2 linked regions of the Alkalilimnicola ehrlichii MLHE-1 genome follow. The main gene of each other region encodes a partner of the protein of the gene in region 2 in a complex. Links are inferred from orthologs where the notes say so. Each region holds a gene or a part of one and is shown on either strand. Other genes may lie near its edges. The genes, in order: MLG_RS14835 and MLG_RS03750.

Region 1 (9,008 bases), 990 kb from region 2 along the record:
TACCTGTTGCGCCGCCCGCTGCTGGAGGCCATCAGCCAACCCGAGCCACCGGTATTGCTGGTGGACGAGATCGACCGCGCCGACGAGGAGTTCGAGGCCTATCTGCTGGAGGTGCTCGCCGAGTTCCAGGTCACGGTGCCGGAACTGGGCACCCTGAGCGCCAATACCCGGCCCCGGGTGGTGCTCACCTCCAACGCCACCCGCGAGCTCTCCGACGCCTTGCGCCGGCGCTGCCTTTATCACTATCTCGACTTCCCGGACGCGGCCCGCGAGATCGCCATCGTCCATGCCCGGGTGCCGGACCTGCCCGAGGCGCTGGCCCGGCAGGCGGTGGCCTTCGTCCACCGGCTGCGCCGTGAGGGCCTGCGCAAATCCCCCGGGGTGGCCGAGACCCTGGACTGGGCCGCCGCCCTGGCCGGCCTGGGGGTGGAGCAGTTGGACCGGGAGCCGGAGGCGGTGCTGGAAACCCTGGCCTGCCTGATCAAGACCCGGCAGGACCGGGACGCCCTGACCCCGGAGCGGCTTCAGGCGCTGGCCGCCGGAGGCGCCGGATGACCCTGCCCGCCGCCGAGCAGCTCCTCGCCTTCACCCGCGCCCTGCGCGCCCGCGGTTGGCCCATCGGCCTGCAGGAACAGCAGGATGTGCTGCGGGTTGCCGAGCAGACCGGGCTGGAGGACCCGCGGCGACTGGCGCGGGCCCTGCGCCCGCTGTGCTGCGGAACCCGGGAGCAGTGGCACGGCTTCGAGGCCCTGTTCGAGCAGTGGTGGCGGCCCCGGCGCGGGGTGCGGAGCCGCGCCCTGGGCCCGGGTGGCGGGCTGCACCCTGCGCCGGGCCGGGCCGGCGTAGAGGAGGCCGCCCCGCAGCCGGACCGCCCCGCCGCGGGTGACGCCGGGGATGCCGATCCCGCCGGCGCCCGTGCCGGGGCCAGCCCGCAGGCGGGGCTGGGCCGCACCGACTTCCGGCACCTTTGCGACCCGGAGGAGTCCCGCGCCCTGGACGCCCTGATGGACCGCATGGCGCGGCGCTGGCAGCGCCGCGTCCGGCGCCGCTGGCGGGCCCTGCAGAAGGGCCGGCGGCTGGCGCCGCGGGCCACCCTGCGCCGCAGCCTGGCGCGGGGCGGAGTGCCCTTTGATCCGGTCTGGCGGCGACCGCGTCGGCAACCCCCGCGGCTGATCCTGCTGGTGGACGCCAGCCGCTCCATGAACCTGTACAGCTACCGGTTCCTGCGCTTCGCCGGCAGTGCCCTGCAGGCCTTCCCGCGCAGCGAGGCCTTTATCTTTCACACCGAACTGGTCCGCATCACCGACGCCCTGCAGGAGGCCCGTCCGGAGCGGCTGCGGGAGAAGCTGGCCCTGCTCTCCACCGGCTGGTCCGGCGGCACCCGCATCGGCGCCTGCCTGGCGCGCTTCAACCGCCAGTACGGTGAGGGGGTACGCCGGCGCAGCGTGGTGCTGATCTTCAGCGACGGTCTGGACACCGGCGACCCGGAGACCCTCACCCGGGCCCTGGCCGAACTGCGCGGCCGCGCCGGACGCCTGCTCTGGCTCAACCCACTGATGGGGCGCAGTGGCTATGCCCCGGAGGCGCGGGGGATGCGCAGCGCCCTGCCCTACCTGGACCGGCTGGCACCGGCCCACACCCTGGACAGCCTGCTGGCCCTGGAACAGGAACTGATCCGCCTCTAGCGCGGGGGAGCCCGTCCGATGGAACACAACAGCGCCGTACTCCGGAAACTGCAGCAACTGACCGCGGCCGGCACCCCCTGCGCGCTGGTCACTGTGGTGCGCGCCGTCTCGCCCACCTCGGCCAAGCCGGGGGAGAAGGCGGTGGTCACCGCGGAGGGCGCCATCCACGGCTGGATCGGTGGCGGTTGCGCCCAACCGGCGGTGTTGGGCACCGTCCGCGAGGCCCTGGCGGACGGTGCCGCGCGGTTAATCCGGATCTCACCCGGGAAGGGCGATCAACCGCAAGTGGCGGGCATCACCGATTTCAATATGGCCTGCCACAGTGGCGGCACCCTGGATATCTTCATCGACCCCCTGCTGCCCAGCCCCGTGGTCAATCTCTACGGCAGTGCCCCGGTGGCGCGTCACCTGGCCGCCCTGGCCGCCCGCATGGACCTGCGGGTGCAGGTACTGGCCCCCGGGACCACGCTCGCCGACTTCCCCGAGGCCGCCGCCCACCACAACGCCTTCCCCACCCCGGAGGACTGGCCCGCGCCACAATGGGCGGTGGTGGCCACCCAGGGCCGCGGCGACCGCCCCGCGCTGGAGGCCGCCCTGCAGACAGCGGCCGACCCGGTGGCCTTTATCGCCAGCCCCCGTAAGCGGGACAAGCTCCGGGACGAATTGCGCGGGCGCGGCGTCTGTCCCAGCCGGCTGCAATGCATCCGGACCCCGGCCGGCGTCCCCATCGGGGCCCGTACCCCGGCCGAGATCGCCCTGTCGGTGGTGGCACAACTGGTGCAGTGGCGGCGCGGCGCGGACAGCACCCCGGCCGCGAAGGCCGGGGCCGAGGACAGCGGGGTGGCAACGGAGCCGGAAGCGGCCCCGGCCGCCCGTCCGGAGACCCCAAGCTGCTGTGGAGGTGGTGTATGAGCCCGTACATGGCCGCGGTCTTGCTGGCCGCCGGCGAGTCCCGCCGGATGGGCCCGGTCAACAAGCTCCTGCTGGAGGTGGACGGTGAGCCGCTGGTGCGGCGGACCGCCCGGGTCCTGCTGGAGGGGGGCGTGGGGGACCTGCTGGTGGTGCTGGGCCATGAGGCGCCGCGGCTGCAGCCCCTGCTCAGCGACCTGCCCCTGCGGACCGGACTCAACCCCCGCTACCCCGAGGGGCAGATGAGCTCCGTCCATTGCGGTCTGAGCGCCTTGGGCGGCCGGCCGGAGGGCATCCTGATCGCGCTGGCCGACCAGCCCACCCTGCAGCCCCGGGATGTGGCCCGGCTTATTCGCTGTTACCGGGAACGGGGGCACCACACCATCGTCGTGCCCACCCACCGGGGCCAGCGGGGCAACCCCATTGCCCTGGACCCCGGGCAGCGGGAGGCGATCCTGCGGGGCGGGCGCAACCTGGGCTGTCGCCGGCTCATCGAACGCTGCCCCGAGCGGGTGAAGGCGGTGGAGATGGCCAGCCCCAACTACGTGATCGACCTGGACACCCCGGAGGACCGGGACTTCTTGCAGGAGGCGGTGTCATGAGTGGGCGCGAGGTGCTCGATGTACTGGTGGAGCTGCGCGACCAGGGGGCGCCCCATGCGCTCGCCACGGTGGTGGAGGTGGAGGGCTCGGTCTCAGCGGAGACGGGTGCCAAGGCCGTCTTCGACGGGGAGGGCCGCCTGCTCGCCGGTTGGGTGGGTGGCGGTTGCGCCGACGCGGCCACCGCCCAGGCAGCGCGTCGAAGTCTGGAGGGCGGGCGGGGCGAGCTGATCCTGGTGGATATGGATGACGAGATCCTGGGCACCGGCGTGCCCTGCGGCGGACGCATGCGGGTTTGGGTGGAACCGGTGCTGCCCCGCCCCACGCTCTGGCTGCTGGGCGCGGGCCGGCTCACCGAGACCCTTTCCCGGATGGCCGCTGCCACCGGTCTGCGCGTCGTGGTCAATGACCCGCGGGCCAGCCGCGAACGCTTCCCGGAGGCGAGCGCCATCCACGCGGACGACCTGGACTACGCCGCCCTATGCCCCGACCCCGGTGACTTCGTGGTGGTGGCCACCCAGCACAAGGGCGATCACCACGCCATTGCCCGCGCCCTGGCCTGCGGCGCCGGCTATATCGCCCTGGTGGCCAGCCGCAAGCGCGCCGCCCTGGTCCTGCAGGGACTGCGCGAGGACGACCACGATCAGCAGCGGTTGAGCGCGGTGGTGGCGCCGGCCGGGCTGGATCTGGGCGGGCGGGAGCCGGAGGAGATCGCGCTCGCCATCCTGGCCGAGATCGTCATGCTGCGGCGCAACGGCAGCGGCCGACGCCTGCGCGACATCAAACCCCTGCCGACGCCGACCCCCGAGGTGTAAGCCCGTGGACGACCTCTATCGCGATATCATCCTGGACCATTACCGCCATCCGCGGCGGTTCGGCCCGGTGGAGCACTTTCCCCTGCGCGGCGAGGCGCGCAACGCCCTCTGCGGTGACGAGCTGCAACTGGGACTGGCGCTGTCGGGCGACCGGGTGTCGGCGATGGGCTTTCACGGTCGCGGCTGCGCCGTGTGCATGGCGGCCGCCTCGCTCTGCTGCGAGCGGCTGCCGGGAACCAGCGCGGCCCGGTTGGCCCTCTGGCCGGCACAGTTGGATGCGGCCCTGAAACGAAACGACGACGGCCTGCTGCCCGCGCCGCTGGAGCCCCTCACCTTGCTACGCGCCTATCCCGCCCGACACCGCTGCGTGCTGCTGATGGCAGAGGCGCTGGCCGAGGCGCTGGCCGGCCGGGTACACCCCGACGCCCTGGCTCAGTAACCCGCGTCCACCACCTTCTTGACATCGTCCAGGTCCTCCAGCCGGACCCGGAAGGCCTCTTCCAGGGTGGTGACCCCGGTACGCGCCAGGTGCAGGCCGTGCCGGGTCAGACTGCGCATACCCCCCTCCACGGCCAGTTCCCTCAGCGCCTCGGTGGTGATGCCCTGAGCGATACGGGTGGCCATGTTGCGATCGGCCACCAGCAGTTCATAGGCCATGGCACGCCCGTGAAACCCGGTATAGTCGCAGCGATCACAGCCGGTCCCGGTCCAGAATGGCTCGTCGCCGACGCCCATCACCTGGCGCACCAGCGCCTCTGGCTCATGCGCCACCCGGCAATGGGTACAGATAACACGGACCAGCCGTTGGGCCAGCACGCCCATCACGGTGGAACTCACCAGGTAGGGCTCCACCCCCATGTCCACCAGGCGGGTCACGGCGCTGGGTGCATCGTTGGTGTGCAGGGTGGAAAGGACCATGTGGCCGGTGAGCGCCGCCTTGGTGGCGATCTCGGCCGTCTCCAGATCGCGGATCTCCCCGACCATGATCACATCGGGATCGTGGCGGAGGATATTGCGCAGCGCCCGGGCAAAGGTGTAGCCGATGCCGGCATTCACCTGGATCTGTTCCACCCCCTCCATGTCGTACTCCACCGGCTCCTCCACGGTAAGGATGTGGGGCTCGGCACGACGCACCTCCTGGAGCAGGGAGTAGAGGGTGGTGGACTTGCCCGAGCCGGTGGGTCCGGTGACCAGGATCATCCCCTGGGGGCGCTGGATCAGGGTGCGGACGATCCGGTCGTCGCGCTCAGAGAACCCGATTTCCTCCAGCCGCTTGAGTCCGTGGGCCTTGTTGAGGATGCGGACGACCACGCTCTCGCCGGTGTAGGTGGGCATCACCGAAATGCGCAGGTCCACCGCCTTGCCGCTCACCCGCACCCGCGCATGGCCGTCTTGGGGCAGGCGCTTTTCGGCAATATTCATGCGACCCAGGATCTTGATGCGGGCGACAACCGCCGCCAGCTGCGCCTTGTCCACCAGTCGCACCCGCTGGATGGCGCCGTCGATACGGAACATCACCGCCAGGTCGTTCTCGCGTGGCATGAAGTGGATGTCGGACGCCCCGCGGCTGATCGCCTGCAGGATGACGGTATTGACCAGCCGCACCACCGGGCGGCTGCTGGCCTGGCTCTCTATCTCCTGGTCGCGGCGCAGGTCCCGGTCCTCATCGGTGGTCAGCAGGGTGTCCATGCCCTCCTCACCGCCGATGGCCAGGGATTTATAGGAGCGATTAATCGCGCTGCTGATCTGATGGGGAGGCGCCAGGACCGGCTCCACGTTGAGTCCGGTATGGAAACGGAGGTTGGCCAGCAACTCCTCGTCCGTCGGGGTGGCGGTGGCAGCCATCAGCACCGATCGGTGGCGCGCCAGGGGCAGGACGTTGAGTCGCAGGCACATCTCGTAGGGGATCAGCCCGGCGACCTCCGGCTTGGCCACAAACCCCGCCAGATCCACCCGAGGGATCCCGAGCTGCTCGCACAGGGCGTCCTCGAGCTGCTCCCGGGTGATGTGGCGATGCTCCACCAGCCAGCGGCCAAGCTGCAGGTGCGGCTGCGCCCGGTGGGTGTCCAAGGCCGCACGCAGCGTGGTCTCGTCGATAAGGCCCCGTTCCAGGAGGATGCCGCCGAGGCGCCGAACCTGCTTGCCCCGCGCCTTGATCAGCGCCTGTTCCAGATCGTGCTCGTCGGCGACCTTCAACACCCGTCTCCACGGTCGTCGTCTTCCCCCTCACCGAGCGAGGAATCCTCCTCCGCGAGGCGCACTGGCTCGGACTGCTGGCGCGCCCGGCTCAGCAGTGCGGCCAGCATCTCCCCCTGCCCCGGGAAGATGGCGGTCCCCACGTGCGCCCAGCCCGGGCCCACCGGCTGCTCCCGCCCCGAGCGACGCAGGCTCTCCTCGACCCGGGCGCGCATGCGCTGGGCCACCGAAACGGCCTCGTCGCGCACCAGGTCCGGCAGCAGCATCACGAACTGCCCGGGCTCGATGCAGGCCAGGGTCTGCGATGGCCGCAGCAGGGCCTCCAGGCGCTGGATGATCAGGCTGTACCGCGCCGCCACCAGGGCCTCAAGCGCCGCATCACCGGACGGCTCCGCCACCTCCACCTGCACCAGGACGATGACAATGCCCAGGTCCTTGATGCTGGCGCGGGTCTGGGCGCGCTCGAAGTGCACCGCGAGCACCCGTTCATTGGGCAGCCCACTGACCGGTTCAGCGCCGGCCATCTGGGTGAGTCGCCCCTGAACCTGCTTCTGCTCGGTGACATCCCGCGCCGCCCCGCGATAACCGGTGAGCTCCCCGGTGGCGCTGAACAGCGGCATGCCACTCACCCGCCACCAGCGCAGCTCACCGTTGCGCAGCACCCGATGTTCGATCTCCGAGAAGCCCCGTCCGCTGTCCCGCAGGCCGCTGAACCAGTTCCAGACCCGGGTGCGCTCCTCCGGCGGCATCAGGTCGAAGGGGCTCAGGGTCTCCAGGATCACCGGCGGGATACCCGCGATGGTCTCCGCCTGGGCGGATACCCACATGTAGCGGCCGTGCTCATCCACCTCCCAGAAGAACTCCAGCGCCGGACCGACGGGGCCGGTTGCCCGCTGCTCGCTCTCCACCAATGCACTCATCAGCGCCCGCTGCTCGGTGATATCCCGGGAGGTGCACTGCAGGGCGATCAGCTGGCCCTCGCCGTCCAGGTAGGCGGTGGCCCGGCTCTCCAGCCAGGCGTAGCTGCCGTCCCGGCGGCGGATGCGGTACTGCACGTCGCGCTCGGTCTCGCCCTGGACGGCGAGCTTGCGGAACAGGTCGCGCACCCGCTCCACGTCGCCCGGGTGGACGTAGTCGAGGGGGCTGACCCCGGTGAGCTGATCCGGTGTGTGGCCCAGCAGGTGGCGGACCGACTGGGAGACGTACATGAACTCGCCGTCGGGGGCGTGGAGGGTGACTAGGTCGCGGGTACTCTCGGCGAGGAAGCGGAACTTCTCCTGCGCCCGAAGCAGGGCCTGCTCCAGGTAGTAGCGCTCGGAGACGTCCAGCACACAGCCCACCCACTCCACCCCGCCGTCCCGCCGCGACTCCGGACGGGCGGAGAGCTCCAGGTGCACACGGGCCCGCCGGCCCGCCTTGACCATGTACTCACAGCGCCAGGGAGTGAGCCGCTTGGCCGAGTGATAGAGGCTCTCCAGCAATCGCTTGCGGTCGGGCTCCGGCACAAAGCGGAAGAGCTGGTGTTCCGCCCAGGGGCCACTGCCCTCACCCACGCGGTGGAGCCGTGCCAGCCCGGGGCCACGCGCGGTAAAGCGGATTGCCCCATCCATCCCGAGCCGGCAGAACAGGACCTCCCCGGGGAAGCTGTCCGCCAGCAGATCAAATTGCGTCTGCGCCATCGAGGTCAATAGGTTTGAACCCGCGTCAGGGTTGCTCGTCATCGAATGTAGAATTCCCCAGAAATTTTGAGGGCCATATACTCCAGCGTAGAACACGACAATACAACTGTTGACGCAAACGCCCGGATCCGACCAGCCGCTCCCGGCCTCCGGTGCCGGCGGTTCACGGGGCCGGGCGGATCCGCACCCGGCGCCCGTCGCTGAGGTCCCGATCGGGGTGCACCACCACGGCCTCGCCCGGCTCCAGCCCCGAGAGGATTTCCACATCGCCACCACCGCGCAGGCCCCGCTCCACCCGCCGCAGCCGCACCCGGCCATCGCTGACCACGAACACCGCCCAGTGATCGCCATCGCGGAACAGGGCACTGATTGGTGCCCGCAACACGTCCTCGCGGCTGTCCAGCAGAAAGAGGGCGTTCACCCGATAGGCATCACCCAGGGCGGCCCAGTCCGCCGGGTCGGAGATGAAATCCACAATAACCCGGACCCGCTGCTCCTCCACCCCCAGGGCCGAAAACTTGGTGAAACCGCTGGGCTCCACCCTTCGCACCACCCCGTCCAGGTCATCCCTCCCGCCCCAGCGCTGCAACGCAACCGCCATGCCCGGGCGGATGCGTACGGCATCGGCGGAGAGCACCTCCACCTCCACCTCCAGCGCCTGCGGGTCCGCCAGCTCCAGGATCGGCTCGCCCGGCTGCACCACCCGCGCGCTCTCGAAATGGCGCGCCAGCACCCGACCGCTGGCCGGTGCCTGGAGTTCGATGACCTCGGGGGTCTCCTCGTCCCGCTGCCCGGCAAACGCGAGCGCCAGTCGGGCCGCCTCCAGCTCCGCCCGGGCGGCATTGACCCGGTGGCGCGCCGCGGCGACCGTGGCCTCGGCCTGCCGGGCCTGGGCCGCCGCCCGGTCCACGTCGTGCCGGGAGACCGCGCCCCGCTCCCCGAGCCGGGACAGCCGCTCCTGTTCGCGGGCGGCGAAATCGGCACCGGCCCGGGCGGCCTGGTGCTCTTCGCCGGCCGTGGCCAGAGCCGCCTCGGCAGCCTCAACACGGGCCTGCGCCTGCCGTTCGCTGCGCAGGTCGAGCGCCTGGGGCAACAACGGGTCGAGGCGTACCAGCACCTCCCCCG
Region 2 (9,198 bases):
ACGATGGTCATGGCCGCCACCCAGCTCACCAGCAGGGAGATGCCCACCACCTGAAAGAGGCTGGCGACATACTCGCCGGTGTCGTCCTCGGCCAGGAAGATCGCCAGAAAGCCGAAGATCCCCACCAGGGTGGCACCGAGCAGCGGCAGGCCGCTCTCGCGCACCGCCTCGCGGGCCGCCTGCAGGCGCTCCACCCCGCGCCGGATCTTTACCTGCATGAGATCCGCGGTGACGATGGCATTGTCCACCATCATCCCCAGGGAGATGATCATCGCCCCCACCGAGGCCCGGTGCAGGTCGATACCGAACACCCGCATGAACACCAGGGTGGTGGCCACCGTGAGCAGCAGCGCCACCCCCACCATCAGGCCGCTGCGCAGGCCGGTGAACAGGCACAGCACCCCGAGGACAATCACCAGCGCAATCAGAACGTTGCGAACGAAGCCGCTGACCGCATCGTCCACGATCTGCGGCTGCCAGGCGACCACCCCCAGCTCGATTCCCGCCGGAGTGAAGGGCGCCAGCTCGTCCAGTCGCTGCTGCACGGCGCGCCCCATGGCCACCACATTGCTGCCCTCCTCGTGGGCCAGGGCGATGCCCACCGCCGGTTCGCCGTTGAAGCGCATCAGCGGCCGGAGCGGGGTCAGCGGCCCGCGGCTGATCTCGGCGATGTCCCCCAGGCGCACCAACTCGCCCGACTCGCCGCCGGGAATCAAGAAGTCGCGCAACTCGTCCAGGGTATTGAAGGTGCCACTGGGGATGACCCGCAGCCGGCGGTCGCCCAGCTCCGCCCAGCCAGCGTCCTGGACCTTGGTTTGGTCGAACAGCAACGGCACCACCTGACCGGCAGCCAAGCCCATCATGGCGATGCGCGACTCGGACAGGTCCACGTAGACCGCCTCGGGCTGCGCCCCCCAGAGACTGCCGCGGGCGACGCCGTCCACGCCCAGCAGGTCGCGCTTGAGTTCGTCGGCATAGTCCTCCAGGCGGGCGCGCTCCACCCCCGCGCCGTGGACGGCAAGCACGATGCTGTGGACATCACCGAAATCGTCGATCACCCGCGATGGGTGGGCGCCGCTGGGCAGCTGCGCCTGGGCGTCGCCGACCTTTTGCCGCAGGCGGTCCCAGATCTGCGGCAGGTCGTCGGCCCGGTAGCGCTGCTGGATCTCGGCATAGATGACGGACTCACCGGCGCGGGAGAGGCTGCGCACATGGTCCAGCTCATCCAGGTCCTGGATGGCCCGTTCCAGGGGGTCGGTGACCTGCAGCTCCACCTCTTCCGGTGAGGCACCCGGGTACTGGGTGACCACCAGCGCCAGCTTGATGCTGAACTCCGGGTCCTCCAACCAGCCGACGTTGTGGTAGGCCTGCCAGCCCATGACCACCAGCAGCAGGACGGCCACCAGGGTGGTGATGCGGTGGCGTATGGCCAGCGCGGCCAGGTTCATCGCGAGGCCTCCACCTCCAGCGGGGTGACCCGCTGTCCATCCCGGAGAAGGACGGCCCCCACGGTGACCACCCGATCGCCCGCCGCCAATTCATCGCTGGCCAGTCGCAGCCGGTTGCCCTGGAGCCCCAGCACCGTGACCGGCACCGGCTCCAGGGTGTCGTCATCGCCCAGGCGCCACACCCGCGGCTGTTCGCGGTCGTCCAGCGCCCCCATGGGCAGCAGCCAGGTGGGCTCGCCGTGGGTCTCCGGCAGCAGCCGCACCTGCGCCCGCATGCCGGGCCGGGCCTCGGCGGGCGGCTCATCCAAGCGCAGGCGGGCACGCCAGGTGCCGGTCCCGGGGCTGGGCGTGCCGGCACGGTGCACCAGACGGGCCCGGTGCCAGCTATCGTCGATGGCGGGCAGCCGCACCTGCAACATCCCGGTCAGCGCACCACCGAGCAACAGCCGCTCCGGCAGGTCGACGGTGACATCCAGACGGTCAACATCCTGAAAGACCACCACCGGCTGACCGGCCTGAGCCATCTCTCCCGGCTCCACCAGTCGGCGGGCGAGGACCCCGTCCGCCGGCGCCACCAGGCGGGTATCGGCCAGGGCGTCGCGAGCACCCTCCAGCTCTTCCCGGGTACGTTCCACCCGGGCGGTGGCCTGGGCCAGGGCAGCGCGGGCCTGATCCAGCCGCAGCTCGGCAACCCCGGGCCCCTCCGCCGCCCGCTGCAGCCGGCGCAACTCGGTGGCAGCCAGCTCACGGGCGGCCTGGGCCTCGCTCAGCGCCGCCTGCAGGCCATTCACCCGGCGGTGATAATCACGCGGATCCATGCGCGCCAGCACCGTGCCGGATGCCACCCGCTCCCCCTCCGCCACCGGCAGGGCCGCCACCGGGCCCGAGACCCGGAAGGAAAGCGTGCTCTCGTCGCGGGCACGGAGCTGGCCCGGCAGGGTGACCTGCTCGTGGGCGGGTTCCATCCGGACCGGCTCGACATAGACGGGGCGCGGCAGATCGGCGTGATCCGCCTCCGGCGGGCCCTCACAGCCGGCCAGCAGCAGCACCAGCAGCCAAGGCAGGACCAGAACGGCACGAGAAAACGGGTATTGGTGGTGCAATCGGCCCCTCCCTCTTCCCTGGGCCCCAACGGCACGGCGAGACGGACGCCGCCAACGACTATTCGGTACTGGCGGCGCGCTCGCCCTCCAGGGCCGCCAGCAGGGTATGCCAGGACAAGGTGGCACACTTGGTACGGCCGGGGAAGTGGCGCACGCCGGCCAGCACCGGCAGCTCACCGGGCAGCGACTCACCCTGCGCGGGGTCCTCGGTGAGCATGGCCTCGAAGCGGCGAAACAGTGCCGCCACCTCGCTGGCATCCAGACCGGCCACCACTTCGGTCATCATGGAACTGGACGCCGTGCAGATGGCGCAGGCCTCACCGGTAAAGCTCGCCGCCGCCACCCGTCCGGCCTCGTCCAGCCGCAGATACACCTGGATATGATCGCCGCACACCGGGTTGTACCCCTCCGCATGGTGGCTGCAGGGCTCCAGCGGGTGATGATTGCGGGGCTGACGGTTGTGGGCGAGGACGATCTTGCGGTAGAGGTCGCTGAGCTTGGACATGGTCTCCCCGGTGATAAATGCGGTGAGTATACCAAGCCGGCGGCGGCCAGCGGCCACCTGGCGGGGCACACCGCGGACAGGAAAGCGGCCCGGGAAGACAGTCCATGGCCGCCGGCTGCCTGAGAAGGGCGCCGGCGACGGACACCGCCGGCAAATGGCGCGGCGGCTCAGCCGCCGAACAGTTCGCGCACCTTCTCAACGCCCTCCACCAGCGCATCCACCTCGGCCTCGGTGTTGTAGGCCGCGAAGGAGGCGCGGGCGGTGGCCGGCACGTTGAAGCGTTTCATCACCGGCTCGGCACAGTGGTGCCCGGTGCGGATGGCGACCCCCTGTTGGTCGAGGATGGTGCCGATATCGTGGGGGTGGGCCTCGTCCATCACGAAGGAGAGCACCGCCGCCTTGTCCGGGGCCGTGCCCAGTAGCCGCACCCCCTCCAACGCACCCAGCCGCTCGGTGGCGTAATCCAACAGGCGGGCCTCATGGGCGGCGATGGCCTCCAGGCCCACCGCCTGCACCCAGTCCACCGCCGCGCCCAGGGCGATGGCGCCGGCGATGTTGGGCGTACCTGCCTCGAAGCGGGCAGGCGGTTCGGCGTAGAGGGTCTTCTCGAAGCTGACGGTGCGGATCATGTCGCCACCGCCCTGCCAGGGCCGCATGCCCTTGAGCAGGTCGTGGCGCCCGTAGAGCACCCCCACCCCGGTCGGCCCATAGAGCTTGTGCCCGGAGAAGGCGTAGAAGTCGCAGTCCAGCTCGCGCACATCCACCGGGCCATGAGGCACCGCCTGGGCGCCGTCCAGCAGCACGGGGATGTCCCGGGCGTGGGCCTGCTCAATCATCCAGCGCACCGGGTTCACCGTGCCCAGGGCATTGGAGACGTGCCCCACGGAGAGGAAGCGGGTCCGATCACTGAGCAGGGCCTGGAAGGCCTCCAGGTCCAGTTCGCCGTTATCCTGTACCGGGATGACCCGCAGCTCCGCCCCGGTGCGCTCGCAGACCATCTGCCAGGGGACGATGTTGGAGTGGTGCTCCAGGTAGCTGATGAGGATCTCATCGCCTGGCTGCAACAGGGGCTCCACGTAGCTGTGGGCCACCAAATTGATGGCCTCGGTGGTGCCGCGCAGGAAGACGATCTCCCCGTCGCGCTCGGCGTTCAGGAACCGCTGCACCTTCTCGCGGGCCCCCTCGAAGGCGGTGGTGCAGCGCTGGGAGAGGGCGTGCACCCCACGGTGGATGTTGGCGTAGTACTCGCGATAACACGCCGCCTCGGCCTCGATCACCGCCTCCGGCTTCTGGCAGCTGGCGGCATTGTCCAGGTAGACCAGCGGGTAGCCGTTCACCTGTTGGTGCAGGACGGGGAACTGGGCGCGCAGGGCCGCCACGTCCAGCGGCGGCCCGGCCCGTTCCCGGTCGCGAACCGGTTCAACCGTGCTCATACAAGCCCCTCGAAGTCGGCCTGCCCCGGCAGGAAGCCGCCCAGCAGGCGTTGCTGATAGGTCTTCAGGCTATCAAGCCTGACCTCGCTGAGCACCTCATTGGCAAAGGCCCAAGTGAGCAGGGCCTGAGCGCTGTCCTGGTCCATGCCGCGGCTGCGCAGGTAGAAGACCGCCTCCTTGTCCAGCTCGCCCACGGTGGAGCCGTGGGAGCACTTGACGTCGTCGGCGTAGATCTCCAGGCGCGGGTTGGAGTGGGCCAGCGCCATCGGGCTCAGGATCAGGTTGCGATTCTCCTGGAAGCCGTCGGTCTTCTGGGCGCCCTCCTCCACCTTGAGCAGGCCGTCGAACACCGCCTCGGCCTTATCCTTGAGGATGCCCTTGAACAGCTGGCTGCTGTGACCATGTTCGCAGTCGTGGGTCATCCAGGTGTGCTGATCGGTGAAGCGCTTGCGGTCGCCCAGGTAGAGACCGTTGATGATCACCTCGGCGGCGGTGCCCTTGAGCAGGCCGTAGTAGTCCACCCGGCTGATCCGGCCGCCGAAATTGAAGTTCTGCACATGCACCCGGGCATCGCGATCCGCCTCGGCATGGACCGCCCCCAGGTGGAAGGCATCGGCGCCCTCCCGCTGCAGCCGGTCCAGCCGCACGTTAGCGTTGGCCTCGGCGATGATCTCGGTGACCGGGCTGGCCAGGTAGGCACTGCCGTCCGGACCACCGTGCCACTCGATCAGGCGGCACTCGGCGCTCTCCTCGGCGTGCACCAACACCCGTGGCCAGGAGGCCCGATCGGCACCGGCGTCCGAGCAGGCAAAGATGAACAGCACCTCCTGCTCCACCGCCTGGCCCCGCGGGACGTGCACATAGACCCCCTGCCGGGCGAAGGCGGTGTTGAGGGCGATGAACGGATGCTGCTCATAGTCCGCGTGGGCGGCCAGGTGCTGCTGTACATCGGCCTCGTCCAAGGCCTCGGACAGCGGCTTGACGGTCAGGCCCTCGGGCAGCGCGTCCGGGGTGGAGTGCTGCGGGCTGAACACGCCGTCGATGAACACCAGGCGCGGCGCATCGGGGGCCACAGAGATGGCCTCCTGCAACACCTGCGGCGCCACACCCAGGGTCTCGGCCGGACGGTAGTGGTGCTGCAGCAGCGCGTCCAGCTTGATGTTCCGCCACGCCTCCCAGCGCCGGGTGGGGAACCCCATACGCTCGAAGGCCTCGATGGCCGCCTGGCGGCGGGCCTCCAGCCAGTCCGGACCCTGCTGATCGGCGGGCCGCTGGCGGAAGTCCTCCAGGTAGATGCTGTGTTTCTCTGCCAAGGCTTCCATTCGCTCCTCCTCAGGCCGCGTTTTCACCGAACAGGGCGTAGCCGGACTCCTCCAGCTCCAGGGCCAGGGTGTAATCGCCGGACTTAACGATCTTGCCGTCCAGCATCACATGCACATGGTCGGGCTTGATGTAGTTCAGCAGCCGCTGATAGTGGGTGATCAGCAGGAAGGAGCGGTGCGGATGGCGCATGCTATTGACGCCCTCCGAGACGATGCGCAGGGCGTCGATATCCAGCCCGGAATCGGTCTCGTCCAGGATCGCCATGTGCGGGGCCAGAGCGGCCATCTGGAAGATCTCGTTGCGCTTTTTCTCACCGCCGGAGAAGCCTTCGTTGACCGGGCGGTTCACCAGCTCATCGCCCATCTTCACCATCTTGGCAGCGTCCTTGATGTGACGCAGCACCTCGATGGCGGACAGCTCCGGCTCGCCACGGTACTTGCGCACGGAGTTGATGGCGGTCTTGAGGAAGTAGACGTTGGAGACGCCAGGCACTTCCACCGGGTACTGGAAGCCGAGGAAGACACCCTCGCCGGCGCGCTCTTCCGGCTCCAGCTCCAGCAGGTCCTTGCCGCGGAACAGAACCTCGCCGGCGGTGACCTCGTAGTTCTCGTCACCGGCCAGGACCTTGGACAGGGTGCTCTTGCCCGAGCCGTTCGGGCCCATGATGGCGTGCACCTCGCCCTCGCCGATCTCCAGGTTCACGCCCTTGAGGATCTCGGTGTCTTCCACCCGGGCATGCAGGTTTCTGATCTTCAGCATCTCGTACTCCGTTTCGTATCTCTTGAGTGTTCGTCCAACTGATCGCCAAAGGCGCGTTTAACCCACGCTGTCTTCCAGGGTGACCGCCAACAGGGCCTGGGCCTCCACCGCGAACTCCATCGGCAGCTCCTTGAAGACCTCCTTGCAAAAGCCGTTCACCACCAGGTTGACCGCGTCCTCCTCGCTCAGTCCGCGCTGGCGCAGGTAGAAGATCTGGTCCTCGCTGATCTTCGAGGTGGTGGCCTCGTGCTCGAGCTGGGCACCCGGGTGCTGCACATCGATATAGGGGAAGGTGTGCGCCCCGCAGGTATCGCTCATCAGCATGGAGTCGCACTGCGAGTAGTTGCGCGCGCCGCTGGCGGTGGGGGCGATGCGCACCAGGCCGCGGTAGCTTTGCTGGCCGTGGTCGGCACTGATCCCCTTGGAGATGATGGTGCTCTTGGTGTTCTTGCCCAGGTGGATCATCTTGGTGCCGGTGTCGGCCTGCTGCCGGCCCCGGGTCACGGCCACCGAGTAGAACTCCCCGGTGGAGTCGTCGCCCTTGAGCACGCAGCTGGGGTACTTCCAGGTGATCGCCGAGCCGGTCTCCACCTGGGTCCAACTGATCTTGGAGCGGGCGCCCTCGCACAGGCCGCGCTTGGTGACGAAGTTGTAGATGCCGCCCTTGCCGTTTTCGTCGCCGGGGTACCAGTTCTGCACCGTGGAGTACTTGATGCTGGCGTCTTGGTGTGCCACCAGCTCGACCACCGCGGCGTGGAGCTGGTTATCGTCGCGCATGGGCGCGGTGCAACCCTCCAGGTAGGAGACCTCGGCGCCCTCTTCGGCGATGATCAGGGTGCGCTCGAACTGCCCGGTATTGGAGGCGTTCATCCGGAAGTAGGTGGACAACTCCATCGGGCAGCGCACGCCCTTGGGGATATAGACGAAGCTGCCGTCCGAGAAGACCGCCGAGTTCAGCGCCGCGAAGAAGTTGTCGCCCTTGGGCACCACCGAGCCGATGTACTTCTTCACCAGATCCGGGTGCTCGCGGACGGCCTCGGACATGGAGCAGAAGATGATGCCCTGTTCGGCGAGCTTCTCCCGGTAGGTGGTGCCGATGGAGACAGAGTCGAACACCGCGTCCACCGCCACGCCGGCCAGTTGCTCGCGCTCGTGCATGGGCACGCCCAGCTTCTCGTAGGTCTCAAGCAGCTTCGGGTCCACGTCCTCCAGGCTCTTGGGCCGGTCGTCATCCGACTTGGGCGCGGCGAAATAGCTGATCGCCTGGAAGTCGATCTGGGGATAGTCCACGTGGGCCCACCTGGGGTGGGGCATCTTCAGCCAGTTGCGATAGGCCTCCAGCCGCCACTCCAGCATCCATTCCGGCTCGCCCTTCTTGGCGGAGATGAAGCGGACGGTGTCCTCACTCAGGCCGGGCGGCAGGTGCTCCTGCTCGATATCCGTGGTGAAGCCGGCCTCGTAGCCCTTCTTCGTGTGCTGCTCGATAATGTCTTTGCTCGCCGACATGGCTGCTGCTCCGTTCAGTTGATGAACGATTGGTTTTCTGGGGACATGCTTGGTGAGCGGGCGCCGGGCACCGGCTCACGAAGCATCCCCCTTGAGGGAGCCGGCCCGGGGCGCCATCATGCGCAACGGCACCACCGGCTCGCTCATGTCCTTCAGGCTGATGCTGCCCAGGGCATGCTGCACCACCTGGCTGATCCGCCACCAGTTGGCACTGGTGGTGCAGGCATCGCCGTACTGGCAGGCATCCACGCCCTCCTCCACACACTCGGTGAAGGCAATGGGCCCCTCAAGGGCGGTAATGATCTCGGCCACCGAGATCTGACGGGCGGGACGCGCCAGCCCATAGCCGCCCTTGGCGCCACGGTAGGAGACGAGAATCCCCGCGCGGGCCAGATTCTTGAGGATCTTGGCCACCATAGGCTGCGGCAGGCCCTGCTGATCAGCGAGGCGGACGGTGCTGAAACGCTGCTCCGGCGCCCGCGCCATGGCCGTCAGGATGCCTATGCCGTAGTCGGTTTCTCTGTTAATCCGTACCATGATGGTCTGGATTGTAACGGATACCGGACCAGATTGGTACTCTTTGAGTTATTCCAATTCCTATCCAGGCGATAGAGGAGATCACACCTTGCAGGCCCGTCGCAGACCCTTTCCCTGTCCCGTGATCGAACTGGTGCAGCACCGCATGGGCTGGGAAATCAGTTATTACGACGCCCACGGGCATGTGAAGCACCTGGCCAGCGCGAAGTCCGAGCCCGGCGCACTGCGGGTGGCACGCCAGGTTGCGGAGCTGTACGGCTACCAAGGCGAAGTGATCATCCGCAGCGCCACCGGTACCTACAAGATCCGGATTTAAATCCTCACCGGCATCGCGGGGGTGGTGCCGTCCCTACCGCCACTACGAGCGCGGCCCAACCCCACCTTCACGGCGACCCCCCGGCGGGGGCGTGGCAGTCCAGGCGGGCGTCTGGATCGCCGCGTCGCTGCGCTCCTCGCGATGACGGGGGTGGTGCCGTCCCCACCGTCACTGCGGGAAGGGGCACCCCCACCGTAACTGCGGGAAGGGGCACCCCCCACCGTCACTGCGAGGAGGCCCACCCCCACCGTCACTGCGAGGAGGCGAA

The links.
Region 1: the proteins of MLG_RS03750 (region 2) and MLG_RS14835 are in contact, whole or in part, in a solved structure (PDB 5XT5), measured with the Bacillus subtilis proteins. The link is inferred for Alkalilimnicola ehrlichii MLHE-1 from one-to-one orthologs.

The regions. Positions count from the first base shown.
Region 1 is NC_008340.1:1,791,688-1,800,695, forward strand. What follows is about bases 2,920-5,729. They hold MLG_RS14835 (iron-sulfur cluster assembly scaffold protein), read left to right. Parts: upstream 2,920-4,012; coding sequence 4,013-4,447; downstream 4,448-5,729. Other genes in these bases: MLG_RS08010 (nucleotidyltransferase family protein), read left to right, coding at 2,920-3,196; MLG_RS08015 (XdhC family protein), read left to right, coding at 3,193-4,008; MLG_RS08025 (GspE/PulE family protein), read right to left, coding at 4,441-5,729. In the rest of the region: MLG_RS07995 (AAA family ATPase), read left to right, coding at 1-555; MLG_RS08000 (vWA domain-containing protein), read left to right, coding at 552-1,685; MLG_RS08005 (XdhC family protein), read left to right, coding at 1,704-2,597; more of MLG_RS08010, read left to right, coding at 2,594-2,919; more of MLG_RS08025, read right to left, coding at 5,730-6,204; MLG_RS08030 (sensor domain-containing diguanylate cyclase), read right to left, coding at 6,201-7,883; MLG_RS08035 (efflux RND transporter periplasmic adaptor subunit), read right to left, coding at 8,047-9,008. UniProt on the Bacillus subtilis protein: Part of the SUF-like system that mediates the biosynthesis of iron-sulfur (Fe-S) clusters. Acts as a sulfurtransferase and thus transfers sulfur from SufS to SufB.
Region 2 is NC_008340.1:805,646-814,843, reverse strand. What follows is about bases 2,357-5,356. They hold MLG_RS03750 (cysteine desulfurase), read right to left. Parts: upstream 4,490-5,356; coding sequence 3,224-4,489; downstream 2,357-3,223. Other genes in these bases: sufD (Fe-S cluster assembly protein SufD), read right to left, coding at 4,486-5,356; sufU (Fe-S cluster assembly sulfur transfer protein SufU), read right to left, coding at 2,610-3,056; MLG_RS03760 (efflux RND transporter periplasmic adaptor subunit), read right to left, coding at 2,357-2,551. Also shown: MLG_RS03765 (efflux RND transporter permease subunit), read right to left, coding at 1-1,448; more of MLG_RS03760, read right to left, coding at 1,445-2,356; more of sufD, read right to left, coding at 5,357-5,811; Fe-S cluster assembly ATPase SufC, read right to left, coding at 5,822-6,571; Fe-S cluster assembly protein SufB, read right to left, coding at 6,629-8,077; MLG_RS03730 (SUF system Fe-S cluster assembly regulator), read right to left, coding at 8,153-8,614; MLG_RS03725 (hypothetical protein), read left to right, coding at 8,703-8,930. UniProt on the Bacillus subtilis protein: Type II cysteine desulfurase that acts as the initial step in the SUF-like Fe-S cluster assembly pathway.